Regions from separate parts of the Kitasatospora sp. NBC_00039 genome, predicted to be linked through region 1. Evidence: riboswitches for the same ligand, from Rfam matches in the RefSeq annotation. Region 1 holds a riboswitch; the other holds the start of a gene.
The links. A riboswitch is a leader RNA that binds a small molecule or an ion and turns the genes downstream of it on or off. The one in region 1 is predicted to bind cyclic di-AMP.

Region 1 (7,471 bases):
CCCGCGGGTGGCGGTCTTGCGGCCGGGCGTCCGCATCGCGGCGACCAGCCCGTCGACGTACGCGTCGAAGTCGGCCGGCTTGGCGGTGGGGTAGGCCATCTTCCGGTGGTAGAGGCCCCACACCGCGGGGGAGTGCACCAGCAGCGTGCCCATCACGGCGAATGTCGCGCGCTGCAGGGCGTTCGGCGGCAGGTTCTCGACGAAGGCGTCCAGCAGGACGATCCCGGCGACCCGCTCGGGTGCGTCCCCGGCGGCCTTGACCACGGTGGCGCCGGTGTACGAGTTGCCGGCGAGGACGGCGCGCTCGATGCCGAGGTGGTCGAGCAGGGCGAGGACGTCGGTGGCGATCGCGGCCGGCGAGTAGTCGTCCCAGGCGATCGAGGACTCGCCGAAGCCGCGCAGGTCCATCGTGATCACCCGGTGGCCGGCGGCGACCAGCAGCGGGCGCAGGTGGCGGTAGGCGGCCCGGCTGTCGAGCATCCCGGGGAGCAGGACGACGGGGGCGCCGTCGCCCTGCTCGGTGTCGTCGTAGGCGAGCCGGCCGCCGGGGACGTCGAGGTACTGGGTGGTGGGGGCGGTGGTGCCGGACATGGGGCCTCCTCGGTCCGCCGGGACGGTCATCGGCGGGTGTGCCGATAGCCATAAAGCTAAGGCTAATAGCCTTAGCCGTCAAGTGGTCGCCGGCGGCCTTGTCCGAAGGGCGGATGGCCGCAGGGCGTCAGACCCCCTCCACCTTGAACGGGTCGTGCTCGGCCAGCAGCTTCTCCAGCCGGGCCTGGTCCACCCGGGTGACGATCTCGTTGGTCTCCTGCTTGTCGCGGATCACCTTGGCCAGGGTGAACGAGGAGGTGACGGTGTAGAGCAGGCCGATCCCGAGGAAGGCCCGGGTCCAGCCGCCCACCGGGAGGTAGGCGATCCCGACCGCGAGGGTGGTGCCGGAGAGCGCGAAGGAGAGCACGGCCTGGATGTAGTACGCGGCCGTGGTGCGGGACTGCATCGGTGCGTTCATGGCGCCAGGATGGCCGCGTCCGACCGGGCCGCACATGAGTAGAAGTACTCAGGTGGGGGGTCGTTCGTTGACGTCCAATCACGTTCGGTAGTGTCAGTTGTCGTCAAACCCCCCAAAACGCCCATCAGATCACGTAGTGTTCCGGACCATGTCCTGCTGCCCCGGACGGATGGCTTGGAATCAGGGGCTCCTAGGATTAACGTTTGATAACGCAGCGCGGTCCGCAACGCCGTACCCAGACGGCACCGTGCGCCGTCGCCTAATCCCACCGACCGGCCTCCGGGCAGGTCAGGGAGCCGGGGAACCACGTTCCTTGGGGTGAATCGGCCGGGCCCAGGCCCAGCCGTAGGAGACCTTCCTGCTCCGAACCCGTCAGCTAACCCGGTAGGCGCGAAGGAAGGAAAGGAGCGCGCCTCCGTGGCGTCGACGCACTCTCCGGCACACCTGCCCGGCTCCCCCGCCGGCACCCAGCTGCTCGACCACCCGTGGCCGCCCGCCCACCCCGGCGAGTACGGCGGGCCCTCCGACGAGGCCGCCCCGCAGGCCGCCGAGGCCAACCGGCACCGGATGCCGCGTCAGACCCGTGGGACCGCGCCACTGCTCGGCGTCACCGCCGTCGCCGCCACCCTGGGCGCCACCGGCTTCGCCTCCGCGACCCCGGCCGCCGCGCCCGCCGTCGAGGCCCCCGACGAGACCCCGGTCGCCCTCGCCGCCGACCCCGGCCTCGCGCTCGCCGCCCGGATCCAGCAGCAGGCCGACAGCCAGCGCACCGCCGCCGATGAGACCGCCCGGCTCGAGGCCGCCAAGGAGGCCGAGGCCAAGCGTGCCGCGCAGCAGCAGGAGGCCAAGCGGGCCGCCGAGGAGGCCGAGAAGGCCAAGCTCGCCGCCATCAACCTGCCGGTGCGCGACTACAACCTCTCCGCCCACTACGGCCAGAGCGCCTCGTACTGGGCCCACCTGCACACCGGCCTGGACTTCGCCGCGGACACCGGCACCCCCGTCTACGCGGTCGGCCAGGGCACCGTCACCTCGGCCGGCTGGGCCGGCTCCTACGGATACCGGATCGTCGAGACGCTGCCCGACGGCACCGAGATCTGGTACTGCCACCTCTCCTCGATCATCAAGGGCTCCGGCAAGGTCGTCCCCGGCCAGCAGCTCGGCAAGGTCGGCGCCACCGGAAACGTCACCGGCCCGCACCTGCACCTGGAGGTGCGCCCCGGCGGCGGCGCCCCGGTCGACCCGGAGACCTGGTTCGAGCAGCGCGGCATCACCCCCTGAGGCACCGCGTCCCCTGAGGCGCCACACCGCCTGAGGCATCGCACCGCCTGGGACACCGCACCGCCTGGGACACCGCACCACCTGACGCACCGCGAGGAAAGGGCGCCCCCGGTCCGGGGCGCCCTTTCGCGTCTCACTCCGCCGGCAGCTGCGCCAGGTAGGCGTCGATCTCCTCCTGGCCCGGCTCCGGCGCGAGGTCCGGGAACTCCGCCACCAGCAGCCGCGGAAGCCCCGGCACCGTCCACTCGCCGATCAGGTCCAGCGCCGCCTCGGCCGCCGCCTCCTCGAACGCCCCGAAGTCCCCGGCCAGCTCGTCCGGCATCGGGCGCCCCAGCGCCGTCAGCTCCGCCAGATTGCGGTAGCTGCGCCGCATCAGGCCCTGCTCCAGCAGCAGCCGGGCACCGTCCGTGGCCATCCCGACCGAGAGCACCCGGGCCGCGCCCCAGCCGTCCTCGTCCAGCTCGTCCAGCCACCCGGCCGCCGCCAGCGCCTCGAACGCGGCCCGCCGGTCCTCCTCCGCCAGCTCCCGGAACGCCGCCAGCCACTCCCGCACCGCCGCCTCGTCGGCGACGTCCACGTCGTGCGCGCACAGCAGCACCGTGTACAGCCGGGGCCAGGTCACCAGGTCGGCCCGGCGCAGCAGCCCGGCCGCCACCTCGCCCTGCCACTCGGCCTCCGCGTGCAGCCGCTCCTGCCGCTTGGCGTTGAGCCGCTTCGTCGCCCGCTGGTGATCGATCAGCAGCCTCACCGCCTCGCCGTACGCCAGAGGGTCCTGCTCCGGCGCGGGCTGGACGTACAGGTGGAGCCGCTCGTACAGCAGCTGTTCCACGGCGCCCGAGGTCAGCTCCGGCCAGCCGTCGTGCATCCTGCTCTCGCCCAGCTCCAGCAGCGCCAGCACCGCCCGCAGCGGGGGTTCGGCCACCGGCGCGCGGCCCTCGGCCTCCGCCCAGGCGAGCAGGTCGGCGGCCTTGGTGCGCGGGGCGAGCCGCAGGTCTTCTTCTTCCACCTCCTGATTTTCGCAGGGAATTCTGACCTTTGACGCCGGGGGGCTGACCATCCGCCGCCCACGCGTGCGCAGCGTGGCAGTGGCACTACGGAATGTCAGTGCCGTGTGGCGCGGTGGCTGTATTGACCGAGGGGGGTGGGCTGGGATGGTGCTGCTGACCGCCGAACAGGACCGGCCAGAGCCGCTGCCCCCCGACGGACAGCGTGGTCGGTATCGACCTGGGTGCAGCCCATTTCCTCGCCGACTCGAATTCCGGCTTCGTGCCCAATCCGCGTCACGGTCGTGCCGCCGCCGGGAAGCTGGAAGCCGCCCAGCAGGCTCTGTCCCGGTGCAAGCGCCGTAGCAGTCGGCGTCGGAAGGTCGTCCAACGGGTGGTCGCCCTGCACCGCAAGGTGCGCCGTCAGCGGCTCGACCACGCGCACAAGGCCGCGCGCACGCTGGTTCGCGCGCACGACGTCATCGCGCACGAGGACCTCAGGATCAGCCACCGCTCCGCCCACCTCGGCTACGCGCTGCGCCCGGACGCCTGGGGCAACGGCTACGCGGGCGAGATCACCCGGCTGCTCTGCGAGTTCGCGTTCGGGCCGACCCGGCCTGCACCGGCTGGTCGCCCGGGTGGACGTGGCCAATGCCGCCTCCATCCGGGTGCTCACCCGGGCCGGCTTCCGGCCGGAGGGCCGGCTGCGCCACCACGTGTACCTGCGCGGCGCCTGGCACGACTCCTTCCAGTACTCCCTGCTCGCCGACGAGTGGCCACCGCGCCCGCAGCGCTGAGCACGAGAGCGAAGGGGGGTTAACCCCACCCCGCTTCGGCGGGGAGCCGGATGTCCGCCCGGCCCGCACTTTGACAGGGTTGAGCCATCAGCCCGACCGGCACCGCCGCAGACCCGAGGACCGAGGCCCAGGCCATGAGCACCAGCGAGAGCATGCAGCGCAGCGAGTACGACTGGCACGAGGGCGTCCGCCGTACCCAGGAGCCGCCGTACGCCTGGCGGGCGCCGTTCTCCTCCTACTTCTACCGGGAGCTGGGCTTCGCCCTCAGCGGCCTGCCCGTCGCCCTCGTCGGGTTCACCTTCGGCGTCAGCCTGTTCTGCTTCGGCCTCGGCACCTTCCTCACCGTCCTCGGCATCCCGGTCCTGGCCGGGCTGACCGGCGGCGCGCGCGGCTTCGGCCGGCTGGAGCGGGCCCGGACCCGCTCGATGCTGGCGCTCGACGTGCCCGGACCGGCGCCGGTCCGGGCCGTTCGCCCCGGGGCGTGGGGCTCGATCACCGCGCGGCTGGCGGACGCGGCCGGCTGGAAGGCCGTGCTGTACCAGGTGGTGATGCTCCCGTGGGCCGTGCTGAGCTTCGCGGTGTCGCTGATCTTCCTGCTGATCGGCTGGACGCTCGCGCTCTACCCGGTCTACCACTGGGTCTTCCCGACCTACACCGAGTGGCCCGGCTACCGGCTCTTCGACTTCTGGGACAGCCACGGGGTCGAGCACGTCTACTACGTCCAGTCGCCGCTGCAGATCGCCGGGGTCTCGCTGATCGGGCTGTTCTTCGTCTTCCTCACCCCGCAGCTGGTGCGCGGCCTGACCAACGTCAACCGCCTCGCCGTCCGCGGTCTGCTCGGCCGCTGAGCCCCGGCTCCTCGGCCCGCTGCCCCGTACCGGCCCCGCCCGCGCCCGGACGCTCCGGATGCGGGCGGGGCCGGCCCGTGTTCGCATGGCCGGGTGACCGCCCGCACCACCTCTGGCAACCCCGGCCCGGCGGCCGGAGTCCTCGTCACCTCACGCCCGCTGGACGAGTACTGCGGCCTCTTCGGACTGACCCGTGCCCAGCTCGCCGCCCTCCCCGGGCCGCTGCTCGACTGCCCCGGCGGCGCGGCGGGCATGGCCGCCGAGGCGCGCGAACTCGGCTGCCACGTGATCGCCACCGACCCGGCGTACGCCCGGCCCGTCCCCGAGATCGAGGCCCGCGCGATGGCCGCCCGGGCGTCGATGGCCGCCGCGCTGGACGCCCGCCCCGACCTCTACCCCGCGCCGTACTTCCACCCGTACGACCGCTACCTGCGCAGCTGGGACCGGGCCCGCCGGCTGTTCACCGCCGACACCGCCGCCCACCCGCAGCAGTACGTGGCCGCCGCGCTGCCCCGGCTGCCGTTCGCCGACGGTACCTTCGCGCTCACCCTCAGCGGGTACCTGATCTTCGCCTACCCCGAGCTGTTCGGCCCCGAGCGGCAGGTGGCCGCGCTGACCGAGCTGGTCCGGGTGACCGCCCCCGACGGCGAGGTCCGGGTCCACCCCCTGTGCGACGGCGCCGGCCGCCGCTGCCCCCACCTCGACGGGCTGCGGCACGCCCTGGGCGAGCGCCGGATCGCCAGCGAGGTCCGCCGTCTCCCGGCCGGCGGCGCGGGCCGCCCGGGGCGCGTGCTCGTCCTCCGGGCCGCCGACCACCGCCGCCGGGCCGGCGTCATGGGGCGTGGCTGACCATTCCGTGCGCCGGCCGGGAACCGCCCGGCCACGCCCGTGCGGTCACTGCGGCGGTTCGGCGGGTTGCGGAGCGCCGGCCGGTTCGGCCGGCTGTGCCCCGTCGGCCGGGCCGGCCTGCTGCGGGATGACCGTCGTCGCCTCCAGCCGGGACAGTATCTTCTCCGCCAGCCAGCTCCGGTCCGAGCCGTACGGGATGCCGTCCGGTGCCACGAGCTGCCCGGACACCGCCTCGCGCAGCCGCCCCACGTCGGTGGCCGGCAGCCGGGCGAGCAGGCCGCGGGCGGCCAGCAGCGCGTTGTACTGCTCGAAGCCCGAGCGCGGGTGCTCGATCGCCTCCAGCACGCTGGGCAGGTCGGCCAGTGACGGATCGCCCTGCATCAGCGCCAGCGCCTGGATCCGCCGCCCCTCGGAGCCGTCCGCGAACAGCTCGCGCACCTGGTCCGAAGTGAGCGCCGAGCGGCGCGCCGTCGACCGGACCTCGGCCACCACGGTCGCCGGACCGGCCGCGGTGCCCGGCGGCAGCCGGCGGGCCGGCTCCTCGGCACGGTCGGCGCTGCCGCCGAGCAGACCCAGGTGCCGCATCGCCCGCACCCGCAGGTCGTCCGCGCCCACCTTGTCGCCCCGGCGGTCGCGGTCCTGTCCGGCCAGGAAGAGGTCCAGCGCCTGGTCCGCGTCGGAGAGCACCTGCGGCAGCGTCAGCCGGGTCACCAGCCACCCGGCCAGGAACCCGGACACCAGGAAGTAGAGGACCAGCGCGGCCGAGAACGGCACCGCGCCCTCGCCGCCGCCCAGCGCGGGAGCCAGCGCCGTACCGAGCTGGTGCAGCCGCTCGCCGAGCGAACCGAGCTGGGTCAGCCCGACGCCCAGCAGGACCTTGGTCAGCCAGTCCGAGACCTGCTCCAGATTGGTGTTCGGTACGTACGAGCCGTGCGGCTCACCGCCGGGGCCGCCGGGGCCGCCGGCACCGCCGCGCACCCGCGGCACCCCGAACAGGAACCCCAGCGCACCGCCCAGCACTACCGCCGCCCCGGCCACCACCAGGCCGCCGCCCAATGCCTGCCATACGTGCTCGCGGCCGAGCGAGAACAGCAGCAGCCCGAGCAACCCCACCCCGGGCAGCACCCCGGCCGCCCCCCGCTGTGCCGCGCGTCCGGCCGCCCCGCCCCCGGCCCGCCGGGTCGTCCTCGCCATCGCGTACCCCCTGTACCCGTCCCGCTACGGAATCCGGGCCGACTCTAGCGCCGGAGCCGGGCGGCCGAAACGCCTCGGACCGGCCCCGGAAACGCAGACAGCCCGTGGGCTGCTCCTCCGCGCCGGCCCTGCGAGGGGCCTGGCGCCGAGGCACCGGGGATGTACCGGTGAGCCCACGGGCCGGGTGACTGCTTGGGATTTCGCCTGCCGGAGGCCTAGGACCTCGCCCTGCGCAGGCAGGGGCGGCTCTAGCGAGCAGCCACCTCACGCATCCTGACGGTACTCAACCAGGATCACCTCCTTTCAGTGTGCCGCCACTGTAGGCAGCTCCCCCGAGGGAGGGCAACGGATTATTCGCGGAGAGCCTTTGGGCAGGGAGGGGCCTCGGGCAGTGGACACCCCCCCCGGGACAGTGGAGGGCCCCGGCCGGTGGACGCCCCCCGGGCCTCAGAGGGCGGACATGCGAAAGGCCCGGAGGACGAGTCCTCCGGGCCTTCCTGCTACTGAGTAGCG
Region 2 (7,471 bases), 2.2 Mb from region 1:
ACTTGGCCTCCCACCGCCGTCCCAAGCAGCCGAGCCGCGCGCGGGTCTCCGTGCTCACCGCTGCCGCGGCGACCGCGGTCGCCCTCTCCGCCCAGGTCGCCGCCCACGCCGCGCCGACCCCGTCCCCCAAGAAGGAGGACGTGAAGGCGCAGATCGACCAGCTCCAGGAGGAGGCCGAGCAGGCGACCGAGAAGTACAACGGCGCCAAGGAGCGGGCCGACCAGCTCCGCAAGCAGGCCGACCAGCTCCAGGACCAGGTGGCGCGCGGCCAGGACCAGATGACCCAGCTTCAGGGCGGGCTGGCCGCGGTGGCCGGCGAGCAGTACCGCACCGGTGGCATCGACCCGTCCGTGCAGCTGATGCTCTCCTCCGACCCGTCCGGCTACCTGGACAAGGCCTCCAGCGTGCAGCAGGCCAGCTCCAGCCAGGCCGACGCGCTCAAGGGCCTCCAGGACCAGCAGCGCCGGCTGGACCAGCAGAAGACCGAGGCCGCCGCGATCCTCGCCTCGCTGGACACCACGACCAAGGACCTGAACCAGTCCAAGGCCGAGGTCAACAAGAAGCTGAAGGAGGCCCAGGACCTGCTGAACTCGCTGAGTGCGGCGGACCGGGCCGCGCTGAAGGCCGCCCAGCAGCAGGACGACCGGGCCTCGCGCGGTAGCGAGCGTGCCGACCTCGGCAGCCTGCCGCAGGCCTCCGGTCTCGCCGGGGCGGCCGTCTCCAACGCGATGAGCAAGCAGGGCTCGCCGTACGTCTGGAGCGCCACCGGGCCGAACAGCTTCGACTGCTCCGGCCTGATGGTCTGGGCGTACGGGAAGGCCGGCGTCTCGCTGCCGCGCACCTCGCAGGCGCAGGCCAACTACGGCTCGCGGGTGCCCTCGCTCGCCGAGGCCCAGCCGGGTGACCTGATCATCTACCGCGACGACCGCAGCCACGTCGGGATGTACATCGGCAACGGCATGGTGGTGCACGCGCCGCACACCGGCGATGTGGTGAAGGTGATGAAGGCCGACGCGATGAAGATCAACACCATCCGCCGGGTCTGACGGACCGACACGCCCAGGGGCCGGGATCCGGCCCTGTGATCCGCGCCACCTCCGAGCGGGGGTGGCGTCGGCGTTCCCGGCCGTATGTGAGAAATGATCAGCTCCGCGTAGGTTGCTGGTCACACCCGGTCATATTCACAAATGAACTTGGGTATTCTTCCGTCTTTTTTCTGACAAGGATTTGAACGGATCACGGTTCTGTTACTAGGGTCGTGCCTCGAACCACCGCACAGTCGATCACCCAGCCTGGGTGGCGGCGGGGGTTTACCGCCGAGTTCGTGAAGCAGCGGGACGGGTCGCAGACCGGTCCGACGGGGAGCCCAGCAGTCGGGGGCGCTGTGGAGCGGAGCCGGGGAACCATGTTCCTCCGGGGTGAATCGGCGCCAGGTCGGCCGCTGGAACGGCCGGTGAGGCGTCGTAGGGCACGCTTCCGGCCCGAACCCGTCAGCTCACCCGGTAGGCGGGCGTTGGAAGAAGGAGTCCGCCTTCGTGGCGTCCCATCGTCGTCCCAAGCCTGCCGGCCGCGCCCGGGTCTCGATCCTGACCGGTGTCGCCGCCGCTGCCGTCGCCCTCTCTGCGCAGTCCGGCGCCCACGCCGACCCGACGCCGACCAAGGACCAGGTCAAGGAGCAGGTCGACCAGCTCAACGAGCAGGCCGAGCAGGCGACCGAGAAGTACAACGGCGCCCAGGCCAAGCAGCAGGAGCTGCAGAAGCAGGTCGGCGAGCTCCAGGACCAGGTGGCCCGTCAGCAGGCCTCGGTGACCGAGGCCCAGGGCGGCCTCGCCGAGATCGCCGGCGAGCAGTACCGCAACGGCGGCATATCGTCGACCGTCCAGCTGATGCTCTCGTCCAGCCCGGACAACTTCCTGAACCAGGCTGGTGCGCTGACCCAGGCCAGCAGCACCCAGTCCGGTGCGCTGAAGGACCTCCAGGAGCAGCAGCGCAAGCTCGACCAGGACCGCAACGAGGCCCAGGCCAAGCTCGGCGAGCTGGAGACCACCACCCAGCAGCTGAAGGCCTCCAAGGAGGAGGTCCAGGGCAAGCTGGCCAAGGCCCAGGACCTGCTCAACACGCTGACCGAGCAGGAGCGCCAGGCGCTGCGCGCGGCCGAGGAGAAGGCCGCCGCCGAGGCGAAGGCCAAGGCGGACGCCGCCAAGGCCGAGGCGAAGGCCAAGGCCGACGCCGACCGCGCCTCCCGCGACAACAGCCGCACCGACCTCGGTGCGTCGTCCTCGGCGCCGGCCGCCGCCAAGCCCGCCGCGCCGGCCGCCAACGGCTCGCGCGCCGCCGCCGCGATCGCCGCCGCGGAGAGCAAGCTCGGTTCGCCGTACGTCTACGGCGCCACCGGCCCGAGCTCCTTCGACTGCTCCGGCCTCACCGGCTGGGCCTATGCGCAGGCGGGCGTCTCGCTGCCGCGCACCTCGCAGCAGCAGGCCGGTTACGGGACCAACGTCGGCACCAACATCGCCAACGCCCAGCCCGGCGACCTGATCATCTACCGTGCCGACGCCAGCCACGTCGCCCTGTACGTGGGCGGCGGCCAGGTCATCCACGCGCCGAAGCCCGGCGCGGTGGTCCGGTACGAGACCGCCACCATGCTGCCGATCTCCGCCATCGTGCGCGTCTGATCCGCATCGGCCCCGACAGGCCCGGCCTCCCCTCGTGGGAGGCCGGGCCTGCGGCTTTTCCGGCGGCTCGGGCAGATGTCCGATTGAGGGTCAAATATTTGGGTTGGGAGGGGTTTGGACTCGATCGCCCGGACTCGCTAACGTCTGCCACCGGACTCCCGCTCACGAGCCGCCCGCCCCCGGTGCGGCGGCGGGGCCGGGCCGCAGGATTGGAGCCACCGTCGCATGGCCGTGCACCGCCGTTCCCCGCTGTCAGGAGCGCACGCGCTCGCCCGTGCGCTGGTGCTGACAGCGGCGGCCACCACCGTGCTCGGCATGGCCGGTGACGGCACCGCCCAGGCCGCGCCGGGCCCGCCGGACACGCCCTCCAGCCGCACGGACGTCAAGACGCAGGTCGAGCAGCTCTACGACGAGGCCGAGCAGGCCTCGGAGAAGCACAACGCGGCGCTCGACGCCCAGCAGCGGCTCCAGCACGAGACCGGCACCCTCCAGCAGCAGGTCGCCGTCGCCCAGGACGAGCTCAACCAGCTGCGCGGCGACCTCGCCACCGTGGCCGGCGCCGAGTACCGCGGCGGCGGCATGGCGCAGACCGTCCAGCTGATGCTCTCCACCGACCCCGAGGGCTACCTCTCCCGGGCCCGCAGTCTGGACCAGGCGGCCGAGCGGCAGAACGAGACGCTGCACGAGGTGGTGGCCCGTCAGCGCCGGCTCGACCAGCGCCGCGCCGAGACCTCCGCCAAGCTCTCCGAGCTGGACCAGATCCGCCGCGCCCTGGCCGACAGCAAACAGCAGATCCAGCAGCGGCTGGCCAAGGCGCAGAAGCTGCTCAACAGCCTGGGCGCCGGCGAACGGGCCCGGATGGCCGCCCAGGACGCCCGCGAGGCCGAGCAGCGCGCCACCCGCGGCACCGACCGGCTCGACCTGGGCACCGCCCCGCCCGCCTCCGAACGCGGCGCCGCCGCGCTGGCCGCCGCCGTGAAGATGATCGGCTCGCCCTATGTGTACGGATCCACCGGGCCCCGCGCGTTCGACTGTTCCGGTCTGATGTACTGGAGCTGGCGGCAGGCCGGAGTGACCCTGCCGCGCACCTCGCAGGCCCAGGCGTACGCCGGTCAGCGGGTCAGCATCTCCGACGCGCGACCGGGAGACCTGGTGATCTTCTACCGGGACATGCACCACGTCGGCATGTACGCCGGCGGCGGGGTGATCGTGCATGCCCCGTACCCGGGTGCCAAGGTCCGGTACGAGAGCGTCAACGCGATGCCCGTCGCGGGGGTGATCCGGCTCTGAGCCGGTCCGGGCCGAGACCTTCCTCCACCGCCGCCGGGGCACGCCGCTGCACGCTGTCCCGGCGCGGTGCCCTGCTGCTCGCCGCCGGCGGGCTGGCCCAGCTCTCGCTGCCCGGGGCCGCCCCGGCGGCGCCCGTGCGGGCGGCGGCGGACCAGCAGGCCGAGGTGACGGCACTGCTGGCCGAACGCGCCCGGGCCCTGGCCGCCGGGCCGCCCGCGCTGCCGCTGGCCGAGGCGGGCTACCGCAACCTTGTACTCGGCCCGGCCGGCGCGCCGGACCGGCTGAGCGCCACCGCCGAGCTGGCCGTCCGGGTGGCCGGGCACGACGAGTACCCCGTGGTGTACCCTCGCCGGCTCGCGCTGCTGCGCACCCCCGGCGGCTGGCGGGTCGAGCGGGAGGAGAGCGTCGGGGGCCCGCCGCCGTTCTGGGACCTCGGCACCGTCGCGCCCGCCCGTGGTGAGCACACCTTGGTGCTCGGCCTGGCGAGCGGACCGGACGCGGCCGGGCTCGCCGCCGTGGCCGACCGCGCCGTCCCGGCCGTCGGCGTGCTCTGGGGCACCGGCTGGGCGGGCCGGCTGCTGCTGGAACTGCCCGCCACCGAGGCACAGTTCGCCCGGCTGCTGGAGGCCGACCCGGCCGGCTGGACCGGCATGGCGGCCGTCACCACCGCGGCGCCCGGCGCGCCCTGGCACACTCCGGCCGACCGGGTGCTGGTCAACCCCGAGGCGTACGGCGGGCTCAGCGACTTCGGCCGTCAGGTGGTGATCACCCACGAGGCCACGCACGTGGCGACCAGGGCCGACACCCGCTCCTGGACGCCGCTCTGGCTCTCCGAAGGCGTCGCCGACTGGACGGGCTACCGGGGCTCGGGCCGCTCCCCGCAGCAGATCGCCCCCGAGCTGGCCCGCGACGTCGCCGCCGGGAGGCTGCCCACGGCGCTGCCCGTCGACCAGGACTTCACCGCCGGCTCCGCCGGCATCGCCCAGGCCTACGAGCAGTCCTGGCTGGCCTGTGAGCTGATCGCCCGCCGTCACGGGCCCGAGCGGCTGGTCGCCCTCTACCGTGCGGTCGGCGCGGCGGGCCGGGGGGATGACCGGGAACAGTGGATGGACCGCGTGCTCCGGGCCGAACTGGGCCTCGGGCTGGCCGAGTTCACCGACCTCTGGCTCGCCGAGGTCCGGCGGCTCAAGGGGTAGACGCCGTCCCGCCGGTCTCGCCGGGCGCGCGATCGACCGGGTGGTACCGAGGGCCCGTCCGCCGCGGGCAGGACCCAGGGCCCGTCCGCCGCCGGAGGGACCTAGCGCCGCTCGCCGGCCGTCGGCCGGTCGATGCCGTCCAGGAGGTCCTGCTCGTACGCGATACCCGGTCGCACCGGGTAGGCGGAGGCGGGCTCCGGGCGGGCCAGCACCACGGTGGGCGGCAGCTGCTCGGGGCCGCGGGTGGAGCGCCAGAGCCGGATGCAGGAGAGCACGGTGGCGGCCACCAGCAGCAGGTTGCGCAGGGTGAGCCAGGTGATCGCCCACGGCTCGCTGCCGACCACCTCGCTGAACATCAGCGGGAACTCCACCAGGGTCAGCGGCGTCGCGGCCAGGATCAGCAGCGCCACCGGCCGCTGGCTGCTGCCGCGTACGGTCAGGCAGACCGCCGCCACGCCGACCAGCCAGACCAGGTACTGCGGGCTGATCACCCGGCTGGTCACGGTGAAGATCAGCAGCGCGGTCAGCGCCGCGTCGTACATGGTGGCGGCGTTGCGGCGCTTGGCGGTGAAGCGCCAGAGCAGCAGCCAGGCGAAGCCCAGCAGGGTGCCGGCCATCATCACCTTGCCGACCACGTTGACCCACGGCCCGAGCATCTCCACCGAGCCGTAGTTCATCATCACCTTGCCGTCCCAGGCCCCGGCGATCCGGGCGAAGTGCAGCGGAAGCGCGCCCACCGACTCCACCTCGACGCCACGGTCCTTCTGGAACGTCAGGAACTCGAACGCGCCGTTCATCCCGGCCGCGAGCAGGAAGCCCACCGAGACAGCGGTGGCCGCCGCGGCCGTCCAGGCGCGGCGGGTGCGCCGGCCGGACGGGGTGCCGATCAGGCCGATCAGCGGCCAGATCTTGATGATCCCGCCCAGGCCCAGCAGCAGTCCGCCGATCGCCGGGCGGCGGATCAGCGCCAGCAGGCCGGCCACCGCGACCGCGGTGACGATGACGTCGTACCGGTTGTAGATCATCGGGCCGAGCAGCGGGACTCCGGCCACCCAGACCCAGGCGCCGGTCAGCGCCCGGCCCCTGCGCAGCCCGGTCCGCACCAGCAGGGCCATCGCGGCGGCGTCCGCGATCCCGCAGATCACCCAGAAGGAGACCAGGTACGACCAGGGCAGCAGCCCCGGCAGCATGATCACCAGGGCGGCGCCGGGCGGGTACTGCCACGTGACGTCGTCCAGCGGGAAGGTGCCGGTCTGCAGGACGCCGTACCAGCCGTGGTAGATCAGCCATACGTCGGTGGTGACGTCCCCGCCGGGCATCCGCAGCACGCCGGTCACCAGCAGGAGCAGCAGTGCCCGGGTGGCCAGCCAGCTTCCGCCGAGCGCGCAGAGCGCCCCGGCACGCCCGGCGGGGCGGGCGGGGGCATGGACGGGCTCCTGGCGGACGGCCAGGGCCGTGCCGGGGCCGTCCGCGCCGCTGGGGTTACCGGACTCGGTGGCCGGGGCCAACTCCACTGCGCTCCCTCGTTCGTCTCGGACGTCCCACCGGAGGCGTCGCGAGACGGACGCCCGGGCGGTCGGTGTCGGGCACTGCGCCGTCGTCCGGGCGGGCCCCACCGGCTGCCTAGGTACTAGGACAGACCCGGGGGTGAAACGGTTGCCGTGCACGGTTCCGTTCCCGGCGGGTCATGGTGTTGACCTATCGTACGGATCACCCAGCGGTACACCGAGCACCCCCCGACCGAGCGAGCCGTGGCCTGATGCACAAGACCTTGATCGTCACCAACGACTTCCCGCCGCGACCCGGCGGTATCCAGGCCTTCGTCCACAACATGGCTGTCCGTCAGCCCGCCGGGAGCATCGTGGTGTACGCCTCGACCTGGCGCGACGGCAGCGAGGCCGCCCGGTTCGACGCCGAGCAGCCGTTCCCGGTGATCCGCGACCGGACGAAGGTGATGGTTCCCACACCGCGGGTCACCCGGCGGGCCGCCGAGATCCTCCGGGCCGAGAAGTGCGACTCCGTCTGGTTCGGCGCGGCCGCCCCGCTCGGGCTGATGGCGCCCGCGCTGCGCCGTGCCGGGGCCGGCCGGCTGCTCGGCATGACGCACGGGCACGAGGCCGCCTGGGCCCAGCTCCCGGCGGCGCGGCAGCTGCTGCGCCGGATCGGCGCGGGCACCGACACCATGACCTACCTCGGCGAGTACACCCGCTCCCGGATCGCCGGTGCGGTCGGCCCGGAGGCGGCCGCGCGGATGGTGCAGCTGCCGCCGGGCGTGGACGAGCAGACCTTCCACCCGGAGTCGGGCGGCGC

Region 2: another riboswitch for cyclic di-AMP. It lies ahead of OG286_RS28260 (NlpC/P60 family protein); the one in region 1 lies ahead of OG286_RS18255 (M23 family metallopeptidase).

What each region holds. Positions count from the first base shown of each region.
Region 1 is NZ_CP108289.1:4,130,981-4,138,451, reverse strand. Features, by position in the region: gene OG286_RS18265 (alpha/beta fold hydrolase) at 1-591, opposite strand, end outside; gene OG286_RS18260 (YiaA/YiaB family inner membrane protein) at 719-1,009, opposite strand; cyclic di-AMP (ydaO/yuaA leader) riboswitch at 1,256-1,414, shown strand; gene OG286_RS18255 (M23 family metallopeptidase) at 1,427-2,287, shown strand; gene OG286_RS18250 (hypothetical protein) at 2,421-3,293, opposite strand; partial or broken gene OG286_RS18245 (transposase) at 3,497-3,832, shown strand; gene OG286_RS18240 (GNAT family N-acetyltransferase) at 3,909-4,067, shown strand; gene OG286_RS18235 (sensor domain-containing protein) at 4,202-4,915, shown strand; gene OG286_RS18230 (class I SAM-dependent methyltransferase) at 5,009-5,764, shown strand; gene OG286_RS18225 (hypothetical protein) at 5,810-6,958, opposite strand; tRNA gene OG286_RS18220 (tRNA-Met) at 7,467-7,471, opposite strand, start outside.
Region 2 is NZ_CP108289.1:6,354,889-6,362,359, forward strand. Features, by position in the region: gene OG286_RS28255 (NlpC/P60 family protein) at 3-1,046, shown strand; cyclic di-AMP (ydaO/yuaA leader) riboswitch at 1,371-1,525, shown strand; gene OG286_RS28260 (NlpC/P60 family protein) at 1,536-2,675, shown strand; gene OG286_RS28265 (NlpC/P60 family protein) at 2,901-3,965, shown strand; gene OG286_RS28270 (hypothetical protein) at 4,100-5,161, shown strand; gene OG286_RS28275 (glycosyltransferase 87 family protein) at 5,263-6,675, opposite strand; gene OG286_RS28280 (glycosyltransferase family 4 protein) at 6,921-7,471, shown strand, end outside.